DNA from 2 places in the Streptomyces sp. NPDC101191 genome. Region 2 is predicted to be linked to the other one. Evidence: riboswitches for the same ligand, from Rfam matches in the RefSeq annotation. Region 2 holds a riboswitch; the other holds the start of a gene.

What was found. Region 2 has a riboswitch for S-adenosylmethionine ahead of thrC (threonine synthase). Riboswitches for the same ligand answer to the same signal wherever they lie in the genome.
Region 1: linked by a shared signal. The riboswitch ahead of ACIRQF_RS24265 (aminotransferase class V-fold PLP-dependent enzyme) and the one ahead of thrC (threonine synthase) in region 2 are both predicted to bind S-adenosylmethionine.

The regions. Positions count from the first base shown of each region.
Region 1 covers NZ_JBIWOU010000006.1:267,598-271,801, forward strand. Annotated here, with positions in the region: gene ACIRQF_RS24255 (cytochrome bc complex cytochrome b subunit) at 1-955, shown strand, start outside; gene trpD (anthranilate phosphoribosyltransferase) at 1,092-2,156, shown strand; SAM riboswitch class IV at 2,246-2,362, shown strand; gene ACIRQF_RS24265 (aminotransferase class V-fold PLP-dependent enzyme) at 2,544-3,953, shown strand; gene ACIRQF_RS24270 (Lrp/AsnC family transcriptional regulator) at 4,022-4,204, opposite strand, start outside.
Region 2 covers NZ_JBIWOU010000005.1:552,942-557,145, reverse strand. Annotated here, with positions in the region: gene ACIRQF_RS22395 (trehalose-6-phosphate synthase) at 1-307, opposite strand, end outside; gene ACIRQF_RS22390 (hypothetical protein) at 456-947, opposite strand; gene ACIRQF_RS22385 (glucosyl-3-phosphoglycerate synthase) at 986-1,954, opposite strand; SAM riboswitch class I at 2,076-2,268, shown strand; gene thrC (threonine synthase) at 2,262-3,572, shown strand; gene ACIRQF_RS22375 (MoaD/ThiS family protein) at 3,596-3,871, shown strand.

The DNA.
Region 1 (4,204 bases), on a different contig from region 2:
CGGCCTCGTGGTCGCGCACCTCATCCTGGTGTTCGTCCACAAGCACACGCAGTTCGAGGGCCCCGGCCGTACGAACAAGAACGTCGTCGGCATGCCGCTGCTGCCCGTGTACATGGCCAAGGCCGGAGGCTTCTTCTTCCTGGTCTTCGGTGTCATCGCGGTCGTCGCGGCCATCGCCTCGATCAACCCGATCTGGGCCATCGGCCCGTACCGCCCGGACCAGGTGTCCACCGGCGCCCAGCCCGACTGGTACATGGGCTTCGCCGAGGGTCTGATCCGTGTCATGCCGGGCTGGGAGATCAACCTGTGGGGCCACACGCTGGTCCTCGGCGTGATGATCCCGCTGGCGATCTTCCCGGCGGTGCTCGCCGCGATCGCGGTCTACCCGTTCATCGAGTCCTGGATCACCGGCGACAAGCGCGAGCACCACATCGCGCAGCGCCCGCGCAACGCTCCGACGCGCACCGCCTTCGGTGTCGCCTGGATCACCGCGTACATGATCATGCTCGTCGGTGGTGGAAACGACCTCTGGGCGACGCACTTCCACCTGTCGCTCAACTCGATCACCTGGTTCGTCCGGATCTTCTTCTTCCTCGGACCGGTCATCGCGTTCATCGCCACCAAGCGGATCTGCCTCGGCCTGCAGCGCCGGGACAAGGACAAGGTGCTGCACGGGCGCGAGTCCGGCATCATCAAGCGCCTGCCGCACGGTGAGTTCGTCGAGGTCCACCAGCCGCTCAGCCAGGGCGAGCTGTACAAGCTCACGGCGCACGAGCAGTACGCGCCGGCCGAGCTGCCGCCGACCGTCGACGAGAACGGCGTGGAGCGCAAGATCGGCCGTATGGAGAAGCTCCGGGTCAAGCTCAACAAGGGCTACTACGGCGACGACAACCAGGTCGCCAAGCCCACTTCCGAGGAGTACAAGGAGATCCAGAGCGGCCACGGCCACCACTGATCACCTCTGACCTCCTGAAGTAGGTCGCCACGGCGAGAGCCCCGTCCATTCGATGGACGGGGCTCTTTGCCGTTCCCGGAGATCGATAGGGTGGGAGGCAACCCTTGCAGTCCGTACGTACACCTCAGGAGCGACCATGAGCGCTGTGAACCCCGCTGGAGGCGACACCGCGGCGGGCCGCTCCTGGCCCGGCGTCCTGAACGCACTCCTCGGCCGGCAGGACCTCAGCAGCGAGGCCACCGCCTGGGCGATGGACACCATCATGAGCGGCGAGGCGACCGACGCGCAGATCGCCGGCTTCGCGGTCGCCCTGCGCGCCAAGGGCGAGACCGTCGAGGAGCTGACGGGTCTGGTCCGGGCGATGTACGCGCACGCCAACCTGATCGAGGTGCCCGGGCCGAGCGTGGACATCGTCGGCACCGGCGGCGACGGCGCCAAGACCGTCAACATCTCCACCATGTCCGCGATCGTCGTGGCCGGCACCGGCGCGAAGGTGGTGAAGCACGGCAACCGGGCCGCCTCCTCCGCCTCCGGGGCCTCCGACGTCCTGGAGAAGCTCGGCGTCAATCTGGAGCTGACGCCCCGGCGGGTGGTCGAGGTCGCCGAGGAGGCCGGCGTCACCTTCTGCTTCGCGGTGAAGTTCCACCCGGCGCTGCGGCACGTGGCCGCCGCCCGCGGCCAGCTCGGCGTGCGCACCGTCTTCAACTTCCTGGGCCCGCTCACCAACCCGGCCCGGGTCAGGGCCCAGGCGACCGGTGTGGCCGACGCCCGGATGGCCCCCATCATGGCGGGCGTGCTCGCCGAGCGCGGCTCCTCCGCCCTGGTCTTCCGCGGCGACGACGGCCTGGACGAGCTCACCACCACGGCCACCTCGACGGTCTGGGTGGTCCGGGACGGCACCGTCCGCGAGGAGCGCTTCGACCCGAGGGACGTCGGCATCGACCTGGTCCCGGTGGAGGCGCTGCGCGGCGCGGACGCCTCGTACAACGCGGACGTGGCCCGGCGGCTGCTCGCCGGTGAGACCGGACCGGTCCGGGACGCGGTGCTGCTCAACTCGGCGGCGGCGCTGACGGCCCTGGAGCCGGGCGAGGGCACCCTGGCGGAGCAGCTGCGGGCGGGCATGGCGAAGGCCGCCGAGGCCATCGACTCGGGCGCCGCACGGCGGGCCCTGGACCGGTGGGTGGCCGCCAGCAACGCCTGAGGGTCCGTGTGAACGCCGTATGGCGACCCCGTCCCGGATGCCGGGACGGGGTTGCGTCGTCGTGATCGACTGGCATAGGTTCTGTACCAGGTCATGAGTGACAGCGACAAAGCCCCGGCTGGCTGTCCGGCAACCCTCCGTCCGTGGCGGGGTGCCCCGGGTGAAGACCAGGCCGTACGAGCAGAAGCCTGCGGCAAGCGCGGACCCCTGCGCACAACCCTGGGGTCCTTGGTCCTCTAGGGAGCAGTGTCTCGTGAGCAAGCGAATGCGTTAGGGCCTCCGGCCCCCTTCTCCATCACCACCCGTACGCGGCACCCTTCTTCGCGCTGCCGTCGCGCGGGCCTCGTCACGCCATTTCGCGCCCCTTTTATGCCGGGAGATACCGTCATGTCCGCACGCCCGAACGCCGCCTCCGTCGCCACCGCCCCGTCCGCCGCCTCCGCCTCCGCCGACTCCGACCCCTGCTGCGACGCTCCGCTGCCGGTCCTCGGCCGGGACGTCACGGTCCCGCTGGTCACCGGCGGCGAGGTCACCTACGCGGCGCTCGACTACGCGGCCAGCGCGCCGGCCCTGCAGCGCGTGTGGGACGACGTCGCCGCGTACGCCCCCTACTACGGCAGCGTCCACCGCGGCGCCGGGTACCTCTCCCAGCTCTCCACCGACCTCTTCGAGAACAGCCGGACCACCGTCGCCGAGTTCCTCGACTGCCGCCCCGGTGACCAGGTCGTCTTCACCCGCTCCACCACCGACTCGCTCAACCTGCTCGCCCAGGTGATCCCCGCCGACTGCCAGGTCTTCGTCTTCGAGACCGAGCACCACGCCTCCCTGCTGCCCTGGCGGGACGCCCGGATCACCTATCTCGACGCGCCGCGCACGCCGCGGCAGGCCGTCGAGACCCTGGAGCGCGCGCTCGCCGACCGCGACCCCCACGGCCCCGCCCTGGTCTGCGTCACCGGCGCCTCGAACGTCACCGGCGAGCTCTGGCCGGTGCGCGAACTCGCCGCAGCAGCGCACGCGCACGGCGCGCGGATCGTTCTGGACGCCGCCCAGCTGGCGCCCCACCACCCGGTGTCCGTACGGGAGTTGGACGTCGACTGGGTCGCCTTCTCGGGTCACAAGCTGTACGCCCCGTTCGGCTCCGGCGTACTCGCGGGGCGCGCCGACTGGCTCCAGGACGCCGAGCCCTATCTCGCCGGCGGGGGAGCCTCCCGCACGGTGGCCCGCCGGGCCGACGGCGGTGTGGACGTGGAGTGGCACACCACCGCGGCCCGGCACGAGGCCGGCTCGCCCAACGTCATCGGCGTCTACGCCATCGCCTCCGCCTGCAAGGCGCTCACCGAGGCCGGCTTCGACTCGCTCGTCGCCCGCGAGCGGCACCTGATCGCCACGGTCCGCGAGGGCCTCGCCGAGGTGCCCGAGGTGCGGGTGCTCTCCCTCTTCGGTGACGACGCCGAGCGCGTCGGCGTCATCTCCTTCGTCGTGAACGGCTGGAACAGCTCCCACTTCGCCGCCGCGCTCTCCGCCGAGTACGGCATCGGGGTCCGCGACGGCCTGTTCTGCGCCCACCCGCTGGTGCGCACCCTGCTCGGCAGCGACCCGCAGGACCCGGGCGAGTGCGGCGCCCCCGAGGCGGCCCCCGGCGAGAGGTCCCTGAACGCGATCCGGGTGAGCTTCGGTGCCGGCACGCCCGACGAGCACGTGGAGCGCTTCGTCGGCGCGGTGAAGGAGCTGGTCCGCGAAGGCGCCCGCTGGAACTACCGCACCGAGGACGGCCGCTGCGTCCCGGACCGCGGCTGATCTGTCCCTCGTACGGGTGAAGCCGGCCTCCCGCGGGGGAGGCCGGCTTCACCGTGCGTGCGGTTGCCCTACGACTCCAGGCCGATGGCGAAGGCCGCGTCCAGCTCGTGCTGGGAGTAGGCGCGGAAGGCGACGTGCGTGTCGGTGCCCTCGACGCCCGGGATCTTGGAGATCCGGCCGGGGATGATGTCGGCCAGGTCGTCGTGGCGCCCCACCCGGACCATGGCGATCAGGTCGTAGGTGCCGGTGAC
Region 2 (4,204 bases):
CGTACAGATGGTGGTGGAGGAACCACAGCACCGAGTTCGCGATGCCGTTGTACGCGTCGGCGTACACCTCCGGGTCGATGTCCAGCATCCGGACGCCCGGCTCGGCCACCCCGCGCCGCACCGCCTCGCGGTCGGCGTCGCTCAGGGCCGCGCACACCCAGAGCCCGTCCTCCGCAGCGCCCTCCGACGCGACGGCGCTGAGACCCGAGACGAGCCCGCCGCCGCCCCGCCGGGTCTCCAGGGCGCCGTCGTCACGCACGGTGTAGGAGACCGGGCCGCGGTTCGATGCCACGAGGACAGAAGCCATATGGCGAACCTAGCCCGTCCGGTAAACGCTCAAACGTGCGGATTCGAGACGTACGGATTCGCGCCAGACGGGCCCGGCGGGGGCGGGTGGGGCCGGATCAGGGCCTGGTGCGGCGCGCGGGTCGGCGCGCCCGGGGCGCGGTCGCCGGTCAGGGCTCCGTGCGGCTGCTCTCCGTGCGGCTCCTGATCGCCGCCCTGGCCACCACGCCCGTCGCCGCCAGCGCGAGCCCCAGCCCGCCGAGCAGCCACACGCGCTCGCCCGTATGCGCCGTCACCCCACCTTGGCCGTCGCCGTTCGGACCGGCATTCGGACCGGCGTGCGGACCGGCGTGCGGGCCGCTGTTCGGGGCGGCCGGGGCGCGCTGCGAGGACGGGGGTACGGACGGGGCCGACGGGGACGGCTTCGGGTCCGGGGCGGGGCCGGGCCGGCCGGGTGTCGCGGAGCCGACGGCGGCCGGGTTCCCGGCCAGGGCGTCACCCGCGTGCGTGGTCTCATGGGCGGCCCGCGGGGCCCACGCGGCCCCGCCCGGGACGGCCCCGCCCGGGACGGCGGCGGCCGCGGCGGCCCCGGTGAGCGTCAGCGCTCCGGCCGCCATGCCGAGCGTCGCCAACAGGATTCCCGTTTCAGGTCTGAACCGCATGAAACGGAAATCTAGTCAGAAATGATCATTATCCGGTGTTACGCCACGCGGCGCTCCGCGTACTCCGCGATCTCCACCATCGGGGGCCGCTCCTCCGTGTCCACCGCGTACGTGTGCGGCGTGAAGCCGTCCTCGCCGCGCTCGAACTGCGTGAGCCGCGGCCGCACCAGGTGCCCCCGTGACAGGCGCAGCTGGGCCGTCCGGTAGATCGCCGCCGCCATCCGGCCGAGCGCCAGGCCGTCCTGGTGCCGGTGCTTGCGCACCCCCACGTCCACCTGGGCGAGCGCGTCCAGGCCGACCGTGTGCAGCGCGTCCACGAGGAGGCCCAGCTCCACTCCGTAACCGACCGGGAAGGGGAGCCGCTCCAGCAGCGAGCGGCGGGCCGCGTACTCGCCGCCCAGCGGCTGGACGAATCCGGCGAGCCGCGGCCAGTGCAGATTGAGCAGCGGCCGGGCCACCAGCTCCGTCACGCGGCCGCCCTGGCCGGGGGGCCTCCCCGAGGTGAGCCCGTCGAACTCGGCGCCGAGCGGGCGGTCGTACATGGCCTTCACGAAGTCGACGTCCGGATCGGTGAGCAGCGGCCCCACGATCCCGGTGACGAAGTCCGCCGAGAAGTCCCGCAGGTCCGCGTCCACGAAGCAGACGACGTCCCCGCTCGTCACCATCAGTGACCGCCACAGGACTTCGCCCTTGCCCGGCACCGCCGGTATGCGGGGCAGGATCTCGTCGCGCGCCACCACCCGCGCGCCGGCCGCCGCGGCCACCTCCGCCGTACGGTCGGTCGAGCCCGAGTCGATCACCACCAGCTCGTCCACCAGCGGCACCGCCGGGGTCATCAGCTCGTGGCGGATGACGGAGACGATCGCGCCGACCGTCGCCTCCTCGTTCAGCGCGGGCAGGACGACGCTGACCTTCGTCCCCCGCTTGGCGGCGAGGATCCGCTCCAGCGGACGGTCGGCCACGGACCAGGACCGCCGGGTCAGCCAGCGCTCCACTTCTTCCAGCAACGTGATCTCCATCTCGCGGATCGGACGACCGTCTCCACCTCGGAAGCCTTCGGTTACAGTCTTGAACAACGCGGATGCCCGATGCATGTCGGGGTGCCGACCGCGTCTCACAATCGAATACCGCTCATCCAGAGGGGCAGAGGGAAACGGCCCGTTGAAGCCCCGGCAACCCTCCAGTCGGTTACTCGCCCACCCGTCTCACGGTCACCACCCCAGGTGGAGTCCTGACGGGCGCAGCTTTCAGCGCGAGGCTCCCGGCTAGGGAAGGTGCCAAATCCGTCTCATGGCGAAATGCGTCATGAGGAAGATGAGGAGAAAGGGCCTCGCCTCCATGGCTGTACAGACCGTCGCACCCGGAACCACCGTCGATCTCGGTCCCGCTTCCGGACTCTCCTGTCGCGAATGCGGTGAATCCTTCCCGCTCGGCCCGATCTTTGCCTGTGAGCTCTGTTTCGGTCCGCTCGAGGTCGCCTACGACCTGCCCACCGGTGACCCCGAGGCCCTGCGCAAGCAGATCGAGGCCGGCCCCGCCAACATCTGGCGCTACGCCCCGCTGCTGCCCGTCCCGGCCGACGTCGCCGAGAAGCCCAACCTGAACCCCGGGTGGACCAAGCTCGTCCAGGCCGACAACCTCGCCCGCGAGATCGGCGTCGAGCCCGGCAGGCTCTTCGTCAAGGACGACTCCGGCAACCCGACCCACTCCTTCAAGGACCGGGTCGTCGCGCAGGCCATCGAGGCCGCCCGCGCCTTCGGCTTCACCACCCTGTCCTGCTCGTCCACCGGCAACCTGGCCGGCGCCGTCGGCGCCGCCGCCGCCCGGGCCGGCTTCCGCTCCTGCGTGTTCATCCCGCACGACCTGGAGCAGGGCAAGGTCGTCATGGCCGGTGTCTACGGCGGCGACCTGGTGGCCATCGAGGGCAACTACGACGACGTCAACCGCTTCTGCTCGGAGCTCATCGGCGACCCGCTCGGCGAGGGCTGGGGCTTCGTGAACGTCAACCTCCGCCCGTACTACGGCGAGGGCTCGAAGACGCTCGCGTACGAGATCTGCGAGCAGCTCGGCTGGGTCATCCCGGACCAGCTCGTCATCCCGATCGCCTCCGGCTCGCAGCTCACGAAGATCGACAAGGGTCTGCAGGAGCTCATCAAGCTGGGCCTGGTCGAGGACAAGCCGTACAAGATCTTCGGCGCCCAGGCCGAGGGCTGCTCCCCGGTCTCCGCCGCCTTCAAGGCCGGTCACGACGTGGTCCGCCCGCAGAAGCCGAACACCATCGCCAAGTCGCTGGCGATCGGCAACCCGGCCGACGGCCCCTACGTGCTCGACATCGCCCGCCGCACCGGCGGTGCCGTGGAGGACGTGAACGACGAGCAGGTCGTCGACGCCATCAAGATCCTCGCCCGCACCGAGGGCATCTTCGCCGAGACCGCGGGCGGCGTGACCGTCGGCGTGACGAGGAAGCTCGTCGAGAACGGTCTGATCGACCCCACGCTGACGACGGTGGTCCTCAACACCGGCGACGGCCTCAAGACCCTGGACGCCGTGGCCGAGACCTCGCAGGCGACCGCCACGATCCGCCCGAGCCTGGACGCGTTCCGCGACGCGGGCCTGGCCCACTGAAACCGAGAGGTACGAAGACAGCCATGGCCGTGAACGTCCGCATCCCCACCATCCTCCGCACCTACACCGGCGGGCAGTCCGAGGTGCCCGCCGAGGGCGGGACCCTCGCCGAGGTCATCGCCGACCTGGAGAAGAACCACACGGGCATCGCGGCCCGCGTCCTGGACGACCAGGGCAAGCTGCGCCGCTTCGTCAACGTGTACGTGAACGACGACGACGTGCGCTTCGAGCAGGGCCTGGAGACCGCGACGCCGGACGGCGCGGGCGTCTCCATCATCCCGGCCGTCGCCGGCGGCTGACCGTCGCGCACCGTGCCGGCGGCCGCAGGGCCGTACTCACGGGTATCCGCAATACCTGAATTGCCCCTTCCGCCAGAAGAAGCGGAAGGGGTAATTCTGTATGGTTGAGCGCGGTAGAGTTGGGGAAGTCCCCTCCGCTGCTCATGCCAGGCGCATATGAGAATGCGTCTCCGCGCGACAAGAAGCAGCCAAAGTGCCCGCGCCTTGTGTACCTTCTGCGCGTTTTGCCGGGCCCGACTTGCCCCGGAATTCCGGGGATTCTCCCCAATTCCCCTTTCCACCGTGCCCAGAATTCTCGTCCGATTGACCTGTTGCAGAGGGCAGTTGGGCAGA